Regions from separate parts of the Paenibacillus sp. NPDC058177 genome, predicted to be linked through region 2. Evidence: riboswitches for the same ligand, from Rfam matches in the RefSeq annotation. Region 2 holds a riboswitch; the other holds the start of a gene.

Region 1 (8,697 bases), on a different contig from region 2:
ATCATTGTCGATCTTCGCATTAGCATCATCGAATACCCGCAGGATATCGTAACGCGTGTTGCGTTGTGCCGGGATTTTGCCAGCTTCACGGATCAGTTGGGTAATGGACTCGATGTTAACTTTGTACGTAGCGCCCGCAGAGGACACAACGTTCTCTTCAATCATTGTGCTGCCGAAATCGTTGCAGCCATATTGCAGCGACAGCTTGCCGACTTCCGGCCCCATAGTTACCCAAGAAGATTGGAAGTTCTTGATGTTGTCTAGCACCAGACGGCTGATCGCTACTGTCTTCAGGTACTCTTCAGGTGTCTGTCTGTCCAGCTTCAGGTTGGTATTATCCGGCTGGAAGGTCCAGGAGATAAAGGCCAGGAAGCCTTCGGAGTCATACTTATTAGCAATGCACTCATCTTGAGCTTCACGCACTCGCAGCAAATGCAGTGCCCGCTCTTCCATAGTCTCGCCAAGGCCAATGACCATAGTCGCCGTCGTGTTCATACCGACTTTATGCGCGGTCTGCATAACGTCCATCCAGTCGCGCCAGGAGCCTTTAAGACGGCTGATTTTACGGCGTGTACGGTCATCGAGAATTTCGGCACCACCGCCTGGAAGTGAATCCAGTCCAGCCGCATGAATCTCGCGGATAACTTCTTCCAGTGACAGACCAGAGACTTCCTTCATCTTCATGATTTCAGCAGGCGAGAAGGAGTGCATCGTAATTTCCGGGAAGCGTTGCTTGATCCCACGCAGCAAATCGGTGTAGTAATTGAAAGGCAGATTAGGGTTCACGCCCCCCTGCATTAGAATTTCAGTCCCGTTGACAGCAATCGTCTCGGAAATTTTTTGGAAAATAAGTTCATCCGGTAGTACGTACCCCTCATCAGAGCCCGGTCTGCGGTAAAAGGCACAAAAACGGCAGTACACATCACACACATTCGTATAGTTAACATTGCGGCCAATGACGAAGGTCGCCATCGGGTCCGGATGCCAACGTTTCATAATAATGTCGGCAGCAGCGCCCATTTTCTCAATCTCGTTACTCTCGAACAATCTTACGGTATCCTCCAGCCCAAGCCGGTCTCCCCGCAGCGCTTTATCCAAGATCAGGTCTATCGCACTCATCGTTCGCAGCCTCCTTTAAAACCCATATCTTTATGGTATTTTCATAAAATTTATAAGACAATTGAATATGTTCGTTCCTTCATCGTAACACAATCCGGACCGCTTGAGAAATTTTTTTCACAAAGTCTAACGACCTTAACCATCTTTTGGAAAAGGCCTTCCTCCATGTAAAAAAACATACCATCCCCGCTCACAGAACCGTTTCTGAATTCAAAAAGGACAGCTTCGTCCGAAAACGAAACTGTCCGTCCTAACCTTAATTATTCTTCCGCAAGCGCCTGCTCCAGATCAACAATGAGATCCTCGATGGACTCTAGGCCGACCGAGAAGCGAAGCAGTCCGTCTGTAATACCGCGAGCCGCCCGAACCTCTGCCGGCATCGCCGCATGGGACATCAAAGCCGGGTAGGACAGGATGCTCTCCACTGCGCCAAGGCTGACCGCAACAAGCGGCAGCGTCACCTTGTTCAGCACACGCTTAGCCCGCTCACCGGAGCCAACATCGAACGAGACGACCGCGCCATAACCGCTGGATTGCGATTCATGGATCTCGCGTCCCGGATGATTTGCCAGTCCCGGGTAGAACACAGCCGTAATATCGCTGCGGGCGTCAAGCCAGGCCGCAAGCTTGGCTGCGCTGATCTCGCTATGCGCCATGCGCGCCTCGAGCGTCTTCATTCCGCGCATCAGCAACCAGCTTTCCTGCGGAGCCAGCACGGTGCCCAGACCGTTTTGCAGCATTTTGAGCTGCTTGCCAATCTCTGCGGTACGCGCTACGGCAAGACCAGCCAACACATCGCTGTGACCGCCAAGGAACTTCGTCGCACTGTGCAGGACAATATCCACGCCCTGTTCGATTGGACGTTGGTAATAAGGGGTCATGAACGTATTATCCAGGATAGTCAGAAGCTCATGACTCTTGGCCCATTCGCAGACAGCAGCAACATCCGTAATTTTCAGCGTCGGATTCGACGGAGTTTCCATATATACGGCTTTCGTGTTCGGCTGAAGCGCAGCTTTGACCTGCTCAAGATCCGTCATATCCACAAATGTGCTTTCAATGTTCAGACGGTTCAGGATGAGCGTCAATAGCCGGTATGTACCGCCATAGACATCCTCAGTAACGATCACATGATCACCGGAGGACAGCATCAGGAACGTGCTGGAGATAGCTGCCATGCCGGAGGCATAGGCGAAACCGCGCTCCCCGCCTTCCAGCAGAGCGATATAATCCTCAAGCGCCTGACGGGTCGGATTGCCTGACCGGCTATAGTCATGCAGCGGCGGATTATGAATATCCTCATGATGGAACGTCGAAGCCTGATAGATCGGCACACTGGAAGCGCCAGTGGCTTTGTCAATCTCGCTGCCAAAGTGCAGCAGACGGGTAGCGAATTTGAGATTATTCTTCTTATCTTTGTTCACGTTGTTATCACTCATTATGCCTGGCCTCCTTGTGCATCTGCTGTTTCAATCTCAATGCGTGCCTGTTCCAGTGCATGGCCAAGATCCGCGATCAGATCATCAATATGCTCTATGCCGACCGAGAAGCGCAGCAACCGGTCATCAACACCCACCGCATCACGGATTTCAACCGGAATATCGGCATGGGTCTGCACCGTAGGATAAGTCATTAGCGATTCTACACCACCAAGACTTTCGGCAAAAGCAATTAGACGGATGTGGCGAAGAATTGGCTCCACATATCTCGCATCCTTCACTTTGAAGGAGAAAATACCGGTATTTCCGGATGACTGACGGTTCTGGATCTCAAAGCCCGGATGCTCCGGCAGACCCGGATGGAAGACCTCAGCGATAGCCGAATGTCCTTTCAGATAATGAGCCAGTTCCAATGAATTGCTCTCATGACGCTCCATGCGTAATGCCAGCGTCTTCATACCTCTCATCAATTGGTAGCTGTCGGTTGGCCCCAACACTGCGCCGATGGAATTATGCAGAATCGCCATTTCAGCAGACAGCTCCGCTCCCTTGGTCACAATTAGACCTGCCAGCACGTCATTATGACCGCCCAAATATTTGGTAGCACTGTGGATAATGATATCGGCTCCGAGTTCCAGCGGACGCTGGAAGAATGGCGTCAGGAGCGTATTATCTACAATGGTAAGCAGTTCATGCGACTTGGCCCATGTACAGACAGCCTCTATATCCGTGATCATCATCAATGGATTGGTTGGTGTCTCGATCACAACGGCTTTCGTCTCCGGACGGCGAACCGATTCCAGCGCCTCTAGATCGTTGGTGTCCACATAAGAAGCACTGACTCCAAACTTGGACATGATCCGCTCCAGCAAGCGGTAAGTCCCGCCGTAGAGATCCAGTGATACGATCAGATGATCCCCTTGTTGGAAGAGGCTGAAGATCGTTTGCAACGCAGCCATACCGGAACTACAGGCAAAAGCTGCATCTCCGGATTCCAATTGTGCTGCTGCCGTTTCCAGTACAGAACGGGTCGGGCTTTTGGTGCGGCTATAGTCAAAGCCTGTACTTTGCCCCAGCTTCGGGTGGCGAAATGCCGTTGCATTATAGATAGGGAAGTTTACCGCTCCGGTGGCCGGGTCTTCCAGCGATCCGATTTGGGCAAGTCTGCTTTCAATCCTCAGTTTGTCGTCCATTCCTTATAACCTCCTAATAGTAAGTACACTGTTGCATGCTCATCTATAACTTAAATGATGGGACCAATATCATAGGGTGTTTCTTGGTATACATAGTAATTGAGCCAATTAGAGAACAATAAGTTAGCATGAGCGCGCCAAGTCGCCGGCGGAGTACGCTCCGGATCATCTTTTGGAAAATAGTTCTTCGGCAGCGCCATCTCCATACCCTTGGCAACATCACGGTCATACTCCCACTTCAGGGAAAGCGGATCGTATTCAGAGTGGCCAGTGACAAAAATTTGTCGGCCATCCTTGGTAGCCACCAGATAAATGCCCGCTTCCTCCGATTCGGCCAGGATTTGCAGATCCGGATTACTCTCGATATCTTCGCGGGACACATCCGTGTGACGGGAGTGCGGAACATAGAACAGTTCATCGAACCCGCGCAGCAGCTTTACATTATTATGGTTCAGTGTGTGAGGGAATACGCCAAAACATTTATCTGGCAATGCTTCCTTGCGCACACCGAAGTGATGATACAGTCCGGCTTGTGCAGCCCAACAGATATGCATAGTGGAAGTAACATTGTCTTTACTCCACTCAAAAATCTCTTTCAGCTCTTCCCAGTACGTTACGTCTTCAAAATCCATCTGCTCCACAGGAGCACCGGTTACAATAAGTCCGTCAAACCGGCGGTGGCTAATCTCATCGAAGGTCGTGTAGAAGCTGTTCAGATGCTCCGCCGACGTGTTCTTCGAAGTATGGGAACGGGGACGCAGCAGCACGATGTCCACCTGAAGAGGCGAGTTACCGATCAACCGGAGCAACTGGGTTTCCGTGGTTTCTTTAGTAGGCATCAAATTTAGAATGGCAAGGCGCAAGGGACGTATATCCTGATGAAACGCCTCGCTCTCGTCCATGATAAAAATATTTTCTCCCGACAATATCTCTTTCGCCGGCAGACTGTCTGGAATCTTAATTGGCATTTCTCGTCTTCACTCCTTGGTAATAGAATACCGCTTGGCGGCTGTTAACATTGGGTAAACAAAAAAGACCTTACTCTGAACGAGAAAGGTCATATTTATTCACATATGCGCCTCTCTCATCTGCCAGAAATCTTCACCGGGCATCTGCCCGCTTCAAAGTCTCCTGCAAGAATTAGCACCGTGCGTCTTCACGCCGGTTGCCGGGTTTCATCGGGCTAGTCCCTCCACCTGCTCTTGATAAGATTTAGCTGTATTCAGTTGAATTTTCTTAAAATTCACTTTAAATCATGAACCCACTTCTCGTCAAGTCCATACAATGCTGAAGAGCCTTGAAAATGACAAGAATTTTCCTTGAAAGAGGCATACCCCGGCGTTATACTAGACAAGGGTTTTAAACTGGACGACAAGATGAGGTGAGAGGATTATGGAGGGCGACCCGAGTTCGCAGCTCAATGTACAGAACGAACAACCACACAGGATTAACATCAGCTTGCCGGCGGCGGGAGCAGTTCTTCTTCATGCCCTCGAAACGTCATTTGCCGATTCACCTTGACATGACCCCGGCCAAGCTGATTTTTTCTCTGTGCTTTTATTAGCATGTCCCTGGAGAAGACAGGGATCGAAGGAGTGAATCAGATGAAAATCCGGCTGGTCAACGCAGGGGTTTTTACGCCTATTGATGATATTAATGAAACATTATCCCCTCCTGGTGAGGGATTTTATTGGATCGATGCTGATGTGGAGGATCTGGAACTCATCCAGCCCATGTTCAATCTGCATGATCTCGCCGTTGAGGATTGTCTCAGCGAAGAGGAGCAGCGTCCAAAAATTGAAATATACGAAAGTCACTACTTTATTGTAGTGAACAGCATCCGGTTTGATGATGAGGAGATTTTCCTGCGCGCACTTAACGTCTTCCTGGGAAGACATTTTATCATCACAGTGACGAAGCAGAAGATCAATGAACTACGTGTCCTCAAACCAATGCTGTGGGAGCAAGAAGTCAGCGAGCCGGATAAGTTTCTATATTTGCTCATTGACCTTGTAGTGGATAATTATTTTTCCGTCGGTGACCGGATTGAAGTCCGGATTGAGAAGCTGGAGGAAGATATCCTCATGCATACGAAGAAATCGCATCTTAGTGAAATCATCGGTCTGCGCAGTGAAATTCTGTGGCTCAAGAAAATGCTCGGTCCGCAGAAAGAAGTTATCAACACGTTGAACAAAAAGGATCTCCGGCTGATCGACGATCAGCTTCAGAAGTACTTCAGCGACATCTATGAGAATGCCGTCAAAATTTCCGAGACTTTTGAGACCTACCGTGATCTGATGGGCAACTTACGAGAAGCTTATCAGTCCAGTATCGCCAACCGTGCCAATGAAATCATGAGAGTTTTTACCGCGATTACAACTATATTCATGCCCCTGACTGTCATTACCGGCATCTACGGGATGAACTTTGACCATATGCCCGAGCTGCACAGCAAATATGGTTACTACACCGTAATTGGTCTGATGCTGACCCTCGGCTGCGGAATGCTCTATATCTTCCGTAAAAAAGACTGGCTATGAAGGATCATTAACGAAAGTACAAGACGAAGGAGTTCACACCCTGCGGGGTATGATTCCTTCGTCTTTTTGCTATGTAACGTGATGCTAAAAGCTCATCGCCGAATCAAGGCTTCCAGCCTGCTCCCGCCGGAACCGGATGCGAATCAGCCGCAGGCGTTCATAATGGATTTCCAGGCCTCCCGCAGCAGCAGGTGGTGCATCGCCATAGACCTTGTACAGTACCGGCTTCAGGAACAGGTCGCCAAACTCTTCATAGGCCTTCCAAACCGCCTGCTGCTCTTCATGCGCCATACTTCCAAGCTCATGCTGTATCAGTTTCTCCACAGAGTATCCGTCTTTCTCCAGTTCCTCCAGCGCTTCTAGCAGTTCTCTACGGCTGACTCCCGTCTCGTTCTTCAACTGCTCCAGTCCGAGACTACTCTCAATACCCTGAAGCAGAGTCCGATTCAGCCGCAGCCGCTCTAGCTGTCGCTTATACTTAAGCTCCTTCTGCTTATATAACCAGGAGGAGAATTCATCGTCCCCAATCTCCTCATAGACCCAATCCAGCGGAAAATTACGCTCTCTTGGGGCGGCAGAGGTTACTGCCAGCCAGTCTGCGCCATACTGAGCTGCCTTGGCTTCGCCGATGCCGGGAATTTGCAGCAGTTCTTCTGTCGTCTTCGGCAGAAAGGTACTAAGCAGGCGCAGTAGACGATTGCTCGCCAGCATGTAAGGAGCCTTGCGTTCACTGGATGCACGGCCCCGGCGCCAAGCGCATAGTTCATCATAGATACTCTCCTGACTGTAATGCTCACTGTAATACTGCAGCTTCAGCTGCTCCCGGCCCCGGCGGGGCAGTACCTCCTCTTCGTGCAAGCCGCCGTCAATCAATGGACGGTATCCGGCCCCCATCTTCACCGCCAATTCATGTCGGTATACACAGAGCATCTCATTCCATGATCCACCTTCATACCAAAGGCTGTCCGTACTCTCCTCGGCAGTATTTACCGAAAAATCACGCCAGCCCAGGCTCCACACACCCTCCTCCTCGCCGATCCATAACTGAGCGAACTCCTCTTCTTCCCGGCCAGCCAACCTCGACAAGCGGTTCATGAAAATTATCTGCATAACAATCCCATCCTTTCCCGTCTTACAGCAAGCATGTTGGAGACATCGGGGCAGCACTTTAACCGATGCTTCATACTCCCACATCCGGCCACCGTGCTGTTCTTCCTCTACGGAAAATACAAGCCATGCCCCAAACCACGCCAAAAAGCACCTCCTCCGCGATCAACGCGAAAGAGGTGCTTCCTCATGACGATGCTATACTGTTAAATCCTACAATACCATATATTACCGTACAGTCAATCCCTATTTCTTACTGCTCTCTGTCCAAGGCCAGCTTAGCAAGGCCGATCGCACCGGCCAAACCTGCATTGTCTCCTAACTGAGGCGGCACAACGTAGTTACCGATACCTTCATTCAGGGCCGGATGCTGCACATAGCCATTCAGCAGTTCCTGCAACTTCTTGTGGATCAACGGGAACAACTGACTTTGCTTCATAACCCCACCGCCCATAACGATCTTCTGCGGAGACAGAATCAGCACGTAATTCATCAGGGCATGCGCCAGATAGTGTGCCTCCATCTCCCATGCAGGATGATCGGCAGGCAATTCACCCGCAGGCTGGCCCCAGCGGCTACCAATGGCCGGACCAGCTGCCAGACCTTCCAGACAATCGCCATGATAAGGGCAGAAGCCCTCGTATTTGTCTTCTGGATGACGGCGGACGAGAATATGGCCCATCTCCGGGTGTGAGAGTCCATGAATCAGCTTGCCGCCCACCACTGCGCCAGCGCCGATGCCTGTTCCAACAGTAATATAGAGACAGCTGTCCAAACCACGCGCTGCACCCCACGTGTATTCACCAAGTGCTGCACCATTGACATCCGTATCAAAACCGATCGGCACATTAAAGTGCTCCGCCACAGTGCCGACAAGGTTATATTGCCCCCAGTGCGGCTTCGGTGTCGTGGTTATATATCCATAAGTAGGACTGCCGAGCACCGGATCAATCGGTCCAAACGAACCGATTCCGATCGACTCCACGCCTTTATCCTTGAAATAATTCAATACCTGCCCCATCGTCTCTTCCGGTGTTAATGTCGGAAAGCTGATCCGGTCAATAATATTGCCATCCTCTGTTCCGATCCCGCAGACAAACTTTGTTCCTCCTGCTTCTATCGCTCCCAGCAATTTCACTGCAAGTAATCCCCCTTCTCCATAAACAGCAGACCCGTATTGGCTGCCCATTATTAAAGCGCTCTCTAATCCACATTATACTTGGACTACAGGGATATAACAAGCGGTTGACACAACATAAAAAAACTCCTTTAAAGAGTCTTTTTTGAGTCTCGCCTGAA
Region 2 (8,697 bases):
AATGGCTCCTTCTTGGCTTTCTTGTTTCACTTAATCATTGACAGATCCATGTCCACTAATAGTGGTGTTAAAGTGCGTTCCCTAAGTCCTTCCGAGCGTTTTGCATTAATAGCAAAGTCCAATCCCTGCTGAAACGTTATCCTCGTGTATTCCTCTTGATCCGGTCTTCTTCCAATTGGCGCTCGCCGTTGTTTTTTGTTCAACATAAAAAACCTCCTGAAAAAGTGTATTGGCATCATACACAATTCAAGAGGTTCGGAAGCCGCAATTCTCGCAACATCATTTTAGGGTTGTTACCACACAAATTGACGATTGCTGTGTGCTTATTTTCCTTTGCAATTCATAATCCACGGTTACTAGATCAACATTCTATCCCAGAGCTTAGCTCTTTTGCTCAACAAGCTCGTAAAACCGCGTCACTACATATTAGCAAGGCTCCGCATTCGGCTTCCCGGCATCCGTAGCCGTACGGAAGCTGCTGCCACAGCCGCAGGTAGCGGTTGCGTTAGGATTGTTGATGGTAAAGCCTCCGGTCATACCAGATTCCTCGAAATCGATCTCCAGACCGTTGAGGTAGCGCAGATCATCCTTCTCAACCACGACCTTGAGGCCCTCCACGTCCATGTATACGTCTTTGTCGGTCTCGTTGTCATCGAAGCCCATGGCGTAAGAGAACCCGCTGCAGCCCCCGGCTGCCACACCCAGACGCAGGAACATCCCCGGTGTCTCCTGTTCTCCAAGCATTGTCTTCAACTGCTCCGCAGCTGTTTCACTAATATTAATCATAACTGTACCTCCCTAAATCATAATGTGATGCTCCGGCGAATTCGTCAGGAACATTCCGGTATTAAAGGTCCAGAGGACCAAAAGTTATTTTTCTGAAGTAAGTTAAGTATACTCCACTATCCCCCGGCTCTCAAGTTATAACTGCCATGATCAAGGTTATTGATTACACCTAAGCAGATGTGCTTCAGATGTTGCTCCCCCCAAAAGAGAGGTTTATAATAGGGGAGGCAGCCCGAGCAAAAATTCAAAAAATTGTCACGGGAAGAGCTGGCGCCCTTATCGCTACAGGATAAAGAAATGCCTGAGATTCAGGCAGGTCTTGGTATGATACTGCGATGCATTGTTTTTGCTTCGCTAAACTTTCAGGAGGAAATGATATGTCTACTCTTATAACCCCTCATACGGATGCCAGAATGGCAACCATTATTGAGAAAGTCCGTGGCGGAGAACGGTTGAATTTGGAAGATGGCGTTTATTTATATGAAAGCAACGACTTGCTGACCATTGGCCAGCTGGCCAATGAAGTCAATCTTCGCAAGAACGGAAACAAGGTTTATTTTATCGAAAATATGAGTCTGTATTTCACCAATGTCTGCGAATCACGCTGCGCATTCTGCAATTTCCGCAAAGACGACGGTGAAGAAGGCGCGTATACCCTTTCGGGTCCGGAAATGGTGCAATATGTCGAACAACACATTAATCCAGGGGTGCGGGAGTTCCATATTGTCGGCGGGCATAATGATAAGGTACCCTTTCAATATTATGTCGATTCTTTGCAAGCCCTGCATGACAGATTTCCCGAAGTTACCCTAAAAGCATACACGGCAGCGGAAATTGACTTTTTCACTCGAATCAGTGGACTGAGTATCCGGGAAGTGCTGGAAAAACTGCGTGCAGCCGGTCTCAAAACGTTAACTGGTGGCGGCGCGGAAATTCTGTCTGACCAATATCGTAAAAAAATGCGGGTGGATAAAGCTAACGTTGAGGAATATCTGGAGGTTCACCGGACCGCGCACAACCTTGGTATGAAGACCCATACGACCATGCTGTACGGCTCCATCGAGTCTCGTGAGGACCGCATTCGCCACATGATGCAAATTCGCGAACTGCAGGACGAAACAAACGGCTTTATGGTGTTCATTCCACTGTCCATGCAGCCTAAGAACAAGAACGCAGGCATTATGCGCCGCAACTCAGCTTATGAGGATCTCAAGACAATTGCTGTCAGCCGATTAATGCTGGACAATTTCGACCATATTAAGGCGTACTTCATTAATATCGGTGCACAATTAACACAGGTAGCGCTCAACTTCGGTGCATCCGATGTTCACGGGACGATCCTGAAGGAACGCATCAGTCATGCTGCAGGTGCACTGACTCCTGAAGGCTTGACCCGCGATGAGCTAATCTGGTTAGTAAAAGGTGCCGGGCGAATTCCTGTCGAACGCGATACTTTCTATAACGAAATCAAGGTCTACGAATAAGAAAGCCGGATTCTGCCGGCTATGCCTATCTGAAAGGAAGTAAGGTCTCATGCAAACACTGCTTGTTCTAGGAGGCGGCTACGGCGGCCTCGCCCTGATTCAAGAATTGATTAGCAACCATCTTCCCTCTGACGTAGAAATTGTTTTGATTGACCGAATGCCCTATCAGGGCATCAAGACGGAATACTATGCGCTTGCCGCAGGTACCGTCACTGATTACCATCTGCGCATCCAGTTCCCGGTTCATCCCCGTCTCACCGTTCGATACGGTGAGATTGCTTCCATTGACCTGGAGAGCCGGGTAGTATCCATGGAGGGCGGCGAGCCGATCTCCTATGATATCCTGGCCATCGCGCTGGGTTGCACGGATAATTACCACAACATCCCTGGAGCAGATCAATATACCTGCAGTATTCAGACGTTCGCGGGTACACGCGAGACTTACCGTCGTCTGAATGATGTCAAGCCTTACGGTAAAGTGAATATCGTCGGTGGTGGACTCAGCGGGGTGGAACTGGCAGCAGAGCTAAGGGAAAGTCGCCCTGACCTCAACATCTCCATTCTGGACCGGGGAGAACGTGTGCTATCCGCCTTCCCGTCGAAGCTCTCGCAATATGTTGAGGAATGGTTTAATGTACATCACGTGGAGACTGTATCCCGTGTCTGCGTATCCCACGTCGAGGATGGAGCTGTCTTTAATGGCGATCAAGCCATTGCCTCGGACGTAACCGTATGGACGGGCGGTATCCAGCCAGTCAAGGTCGTTCAAGACCTGGATGTGGCGAAGGATCGCGGCGGCCGGGTTATTCTCGATGAATACTACCGGGTGCCACAGTATCCGGAAGTGTTCGTGATCGGCGACTGTGCAAGTCTGCCGTTCGCCCCAAGCGCCCAGGCAGCTGGAGGACAAGGTGAGCAGGTAGGGCAGGTTCTGCAGGCACTTTGGCGGAATGAGACGCCAAAGCTGCATGAAATCCGCCTGAAAGGCACTTTAGGCTCCCTCGGCAAGAACGCCGGATTTGGACTTATGGGCCGGCGTTCTGTCATGGGCAGAGTCCCCCGCCTGCTTAAGAGCGGGGTGCTCTGGATGTCCAAACGTCATTTTGGCTAAGATTGGATGGGACTAGTCCGGATCAATATTGAACCATTCTTCCAATTCTTTGATCTTGGCATCTATCCCTGCTTCCAGTTCTTCTGCGGTTTCGGCTTCCACAATCTCGCCTTCTACCATGGCGAACGGAGCCAGGTAGCACTGTCCGCAATTGTTCAGACAACCATATTCAATGACGTCATATTCGGGGTTTTGTTCCAGCTTGATGCGCAAAGGATCGGTCCCGTGGCCGGCATTACTGGCACAAAATTCTATTATTGGTCTCATGATGATCTCCCTATTCTGTCCTAACCATTTTATTTTTTAATCTTTTGTACTATAATAACACTAAGAAAGGAGTGATTGAGAAATGAGTGAAACTACACAAAGCACGTCCATGTATGATGAAGTGCTGGAAGTGCTCGATAAGCTCCGTCCGTTCCTGCAACGCGATGGCGGTGACGTAGAACTGATTGATGTCGAAGACGGCATTGTTAAATTGAAGCTGATGGGTGCCTGCGGTAGCTGCCCAAGCTCCACAATTACTCTGAAAGCTGGGATTGAGCGTGCCCTCATTGAAGAAGTAGAAGGCATTGAAGAAGTTATTCAAGTATTCTAATCCCGTTCTATAGTTGTCCCGGAAGCCTGTCACAGGTATCCGGGGCTTCTTTTTTTGGCAACTAATATGCGCATTATCATACCAAAAACCCCCGCGGCCTTCAAGGCCGTGGGGGTTTGCTGTTAAATATGATCTTAGAATGCTGGAATGATGGAACCTTGGTACTTGTCTTCGATGAACTTCTTAGCTTCAGGAGAAGTCAGAGCCGCAGCCAGCTTCTTGATCGCATCGGAGTCCTTGTTGTCTGCACGGGATACCAGGATGTTAGCGTATGGGGAATCTCCACCTTCGATGAACAGAGCATCTTTGGTTGGCACCAGATTGGCTTCCAGTGCAAAGTTAGTGTTAATCAGCGCAAGATCTACTTCATCCAATTGGCGTGGCAGCATTGCTGCATCCAGTTCAATGATATTCAGGTTTTTCTTGTTCTCAGTGATGTCTGCTTTGGTAGAAGTAATGTTAGTGTCATCCTTCAACGTGATCAGACCATTCTTAGCCAAAAGAATCAATGCACGTCCACCGTTGGTTGGATCGTTCGGAATCGCTACTTTGGCACCATCTTTCAGCTCGTCGATGGATTTGATTTTCTTGGAGTAACCGCCAAATGGCTCAACGTGAACAGCAGCTACAGATACAAGATCCGTTCCGTTCTTCTGGTTCTGGTCGTCAAGGTAAGGCTGATGCTGGAAGAAGTTCGCATCCAGTTGCTTCTCAGCCAGCTGAACGTTTGGTTGTACATAGTCCGTGAATTCTTTAATTTCCAGCTTGATGCCTTGAGCTTCAAGCAATGGAGCGATAGCTTTCAAAATTTCAGCGTGCGGCACTGGAGATGCACCTACAACCAATGTAACAGGATCAGCTGCTGGTTCTGTAGTCGGCTCAGCGGAAGCATCCGAAGGAGCATTGGTCGCTGCGGAGTTCGTAGCATTATTGGCAGTGTTGTTGCTGCCGCAAGCAGCCAGCACCAGAATCAGTGTCAGGCTAAAAAAGGTCAGTAGTACTTTTTTCATTTGTAAATCCCCCTTAAAACAGTATGTTTTTTTGTGTAAATAAGGATATCTATAATTAATGGCCCTTATTTCCTTGTAAAATACCTCACTAGCCGATCGCCGGCCATTTGCAGCAACTGCACCAGAATAACCATCAGCGCTACAGAGATAATCATGACTTCCTTCTCATACCGATAGTATCCATAACGGATAGCCAAGTCACCCAGACCACCGCCGCCAACCATCCCCGACATTGCCGTGTAGGAGACCAGCGTCACAATCGTAATCGTTACCCCAGCCAACAAACCTGGACGAGCCTCTGGCAGCAGTACACGCGTGACAATCTGTCCGGTAGAAGCTCCCATGCCTTGTGCAGCCTCGATCACTCCGCGATCTACCTCACGCAGCGCCGTCTCCACCAGCCGGGCGAAGAACGGTGCAGCCCCAATGACGAGTGCGGGAATCGTGCCCAACACACCAATCGAGGTGCCTACAATCGATTTGCTAATCGGGATCAGCGCTACCATCAGAATGATGAACGGTACGGATCGCAGAATGTTCACAACGAACGATAGAATTGAATAGATCACTCTTAAAAAGGACTGGTTGGATCTGCCCCATAAATATAGCACAATTCCGAGCGGCAAACCAAGAATAATTGTGAATATTCCGGAAATTCCAAGCATTTTCAGAGTGGATACCGCAGCATCCATCATTTCCGACCAATTAATTTTGCTGAAATCCAAGCCACCCATTACGCAATCACCTCCACATCAAGGCCTTGAGCGGTCAGCTCTGCGATGGTCTGTGCAACCTTCCCGGCCTCTCCTTCAAAACGAACGATCAGTTGCCCGTAAGGCACATCCTTGATCGTAGAGATGGTGCCCGAAAGAATGGAAAAATCGACGCCTGTCTCTCGCGCAATCTGGGATAAGGCCGACCCGTACGTTTTTTCCCCGAGGAAAGTAATCTTGACTGCTTGCGCTGAGCCATCATGGGAGGCGTCGATAGCCGCCCGCAGCGGACCATCATGCTGTGCCTCACTGCGAATGAACTCGCGGGTGATCTCATGCTTGGGCTTCAGGAAGACCTCCGTCACTTCTCCCTGCTCGACGATGCCGCCGCCATGGATAACAGCCACCCGGTCACAAATGCTCTGGATTACATGCATTTCGTGCGTAATCAGCACAATCGTCAGATTGAACCGTTTATTGATGTCCAGAAGCAGACGGAGAATCGAGTCTGTTGTCTGTGGGTCAAGTGCCGAGGTCGCCTCATCACAGAGAAGCACGTCCGGGTCGCTGGCCAACGCACGGGCGATACCGACACGCTGTTTTTGACCGCCCGATAATTGAGCCGGGTACTTGTCCCGATGTTCCTCCAGCCCTACCAGAGCCAACAATTCCTTGACCTTATTGTCAATAAACTTCTTCGAAGCGCGTGTCAGCCGCAGCGGAAAAGCGATATTCTCGTAGATGGTCGCGGAGGACAGCAGATTGAAGTGCTGAAAAATCATCCCGATCTTGCGCCGCTTCTCCTGCAGCTGTCCTTCCGGCAATTGAGTCAGTTCCACGCCATCTACCCAGACCTCGCCTTCGGTCGGACGCTCCAGCAGATTAATACAACGGATCAGCGTGCTTTTTCCTGCCCCAGAGTGGCCGATGACTCCGAAGATTTCCCCTTTCTTGATCGACAGGTTTAGCCCCGAGAGTGCCGTGGCGGTTTTGCTGCCTTTACCATATACCTTGGTTAGACTCTTTAGCTCTATCAAGCTGCCGTCCTCCTTTAACGATAATATCAATGAATTGTACAAAAAAAGCCTCCGACGATCGTTTGCAGATCGCAAGAGGCCCTGTGCGCTTATAGACAATGCCGTCTCATCTGCCAACGTCCGCACTCACACGGCATTGTAGGAATTAGCACCATGGCACTTATGTACACGCGGTTCACGCATAAACATAAATCGGTTGCCGGGCTTCATCGGGCCTATCCCTCCGCCACTCTCGATAAGATATGTGATATAGTGTTGTAGTTTGTCATAAAATGTCCGGCCTAAGAAGGCATGATTTAGTATAATTTAGTTCTGCATTCTTTGTCAAAGGAAAATTTTCCGCAGAATTCCATTTTTACATCATCAGGATTTCCCAGTATTCTTAAGCCAGTGTTCCGTACTGTATTTATATACAGCCTCTAATGATTTGCAGACCATTTCCAGCCCCTGTTTTAAATCCTCCAGATGACTGTCGAGATCCTCAAGCTGTATTTTGTCGTGAAGACCCTGATGCCGCTGCCACAAATCATCCTGCATTTCAGCGTTCATATAATGGATTTCGGCATTGCGGCGCTTACGCAGGTTCTGCAGTGGGTCCCGGTAAGAGTTCTTAATGTTCTCCAGCTGGTCGGCCAGCACAGCATGCTCCTTGTGGGTAAGAAATTCCCGGAGTACCGTGAAATAGGAGAAGTGGGTTTTAACCCTGGATGTATTAAGATCATAAAGACTGTTCAATACCGTGCCAAGCTTGTCCAGCAAGGAGAAGACACGAATAAAGCCGTTTTTATAAAAATACACATATCGCGCATATTCGCCCTGCTCGGCCACCGACATATCATCCATATACCCGGCCTTTACGGATTTTCGATAAAAAGCAGCGGCAAACCAGCTCTGCTCCAGTTCATCCAATGAGACGATCAGGCCGCGAGTCCAGATTTCCAGCTTTCGGAATTCATGATCACGATCCTCATACCTGTTCATTTCCTTGCGCAGTAGCGATGCAAATTCCGCCATATGTTCCATCGCCTCAGCGAGCACACCACTGTTCACCCGGGGCGGTTCTCCCAGCAATATCCGCAGCATATGTTGTCCTCCTTACCTGCTTCGGATGCAGCAAATCCAATATGAGTGTTATTGTCCCACCCTGTAAGCCACTCTATCCATCCTCTTAGCCTCAGGGGACATTTGATCAAGTAATGATCAGCATAACATAAATGCCGCAAGGATCTGTAAGGATATGAGTGCCGAGTTAACGCCTGTTTCCCTTGCTAAGCTGCCATACCCGTACGCTCATATAACACAGTACACCGAATAGTCCGGCAATCAGCAAAATGTGAGCAAGAGCGGCAAAGATGTAGAGCTTATCATTCCCGAGCGTATACACAACCGCCGCCCCGCTGAACACCTGCATCAGGCATAGCAGAACCGCTGCAACCCCCAACATTCTAAGCTCTCTGTGGTCCTTCTGCTTCCAGAATGCCAAATGTCCCAGCAATGCCGTCAACATAAACAACAGCAAAGCCGCTATCCGGTGCGTGAACACAACCCCAACGCCCCCCGATAGCTCGGGAATCCACTCCCCATTACAGAGTGGCCAGCCAGAGCAGCCCCCTTGGGAGTCGGTATGGCTAACAAACGCCCCTATGTAGACAACGATGTAAGAATAAATTGTCGTGAACCAAGTCAAATTGCGAAAAGAAATACTCACCGGCTTGCCGGGCACAGAAAAAGCGTCTCCTTCTTCATGCCTTCTTTTGGACCCTAACGCCAACATCAGGGAACTGGCAAACGCAATCAGTGAAAATCCCATATGTAGCGCCATCACAGCTGCAGACTGGGATTTAAGCACTGCAAGCGCTCCCATTCCGCCTTGTACAATTACAAAGAGCAGCGTCATCCAGGCATACACTAACAGATCGCGCCGCTGACGCGCATAACGCCAGAAGGCAAACATGGAG

Evidence for each region. Region 2 has a riboswitch for S-adenosylmethionine ahead of ACFVU8_RS22860 (methionine ABC transporter ATP-binding protein). Riboswitches for the same ligand answer to the same signal wherever they lie in the genome.
Region 1: another riboswitch for S-adenosylmethionine. It lies ahead of metA (homoserine O-acetyltransferase MetA); the one in region 2 lies ahead of ACFVU8_RS22860 (methionine ABC transporter ATP-binding protein).

Annotation. Positions count from the first base shown of each region.
Region 1 is NZ_JBHVVB010000003.1:44,854-53,550, forward strand. Features, by position in the region: gene mqnC (cyclic dehypoxanthinyl futalosine synthase) at 1-1,119, opposite strand, end outside; gene ACFVU8_RS14365 (trans-sulfuration enzyme family protein) at 1,380-2,558, opposite strand; gene ACFVU8_RS14370 (aminotransferase class I/II-fold pyridoxal phosphate-dependent enzyme) at 2,558-3,751, opposite strand; gene metA (homoserine O-acetyltransferase MetA) at 3,802-4,719, opposite strand; SAM riboswitch class I at 4,833-4,963, opposite strand; gene corA (magnesium/cobalt transporter CorA) at 5,356-6,291, shown strand; gene ACFVU8_RS14385 (HRDC domain-containing protein) at 6,376-7,401, opposite strand; gene ACFVU8_RS14390 (ROK family protein) at 7,652-8,536, opposite strand.
Region 2 is NZ_JBHVVB010000006.1:295,795-304,491, forward strand. Features, by position in the region: gene ACFVU8_RS22820 (hypothetical protein) at 27-206, opposite strand; gene ACFVU8_RS22825 (HesB/IscA family protein) at 427-786, opposite strand; gene mqnE (aminofutalosine synthase MqnE) at 1,164-2,270, shown strand; gene ACFVU8_RS22835 (NAD(P)/FAD-dependent oxidoreductase) at 2,320-3,381, shown strand; gene ACFVU8_RS22840 (YuzB family protein) at 3,394-3,648, opposite strand; gene ACFVU8_RS22845 (NifU family protein) at 3,731-3,979, shown strand; gene ACFVU8_RS22850 (MetQ/NlpA family ABC transporter substrate-binding protein) at 4,114-4,989, opposite strand; gene ACFVU8_RS22855 (methionine ABC transporter permease) at 5,055-5,723, opposite strand; gene ACFVU8_RS22860 (methionine ABC transporter ATP-binding protein) at 5,723-6,739, opposite strand; SAM riboswitch class I at 6,843-6,981, opposite strand; gene ACFVU8_RS22865 (Cthe_2314 family HEPN domain-containing protein) at 7,103-7,822, opposite strand; gene ACFVU8_RS22870 (COX15/CtaA family protein) at 7,989-8,697, opposite strand, start outside.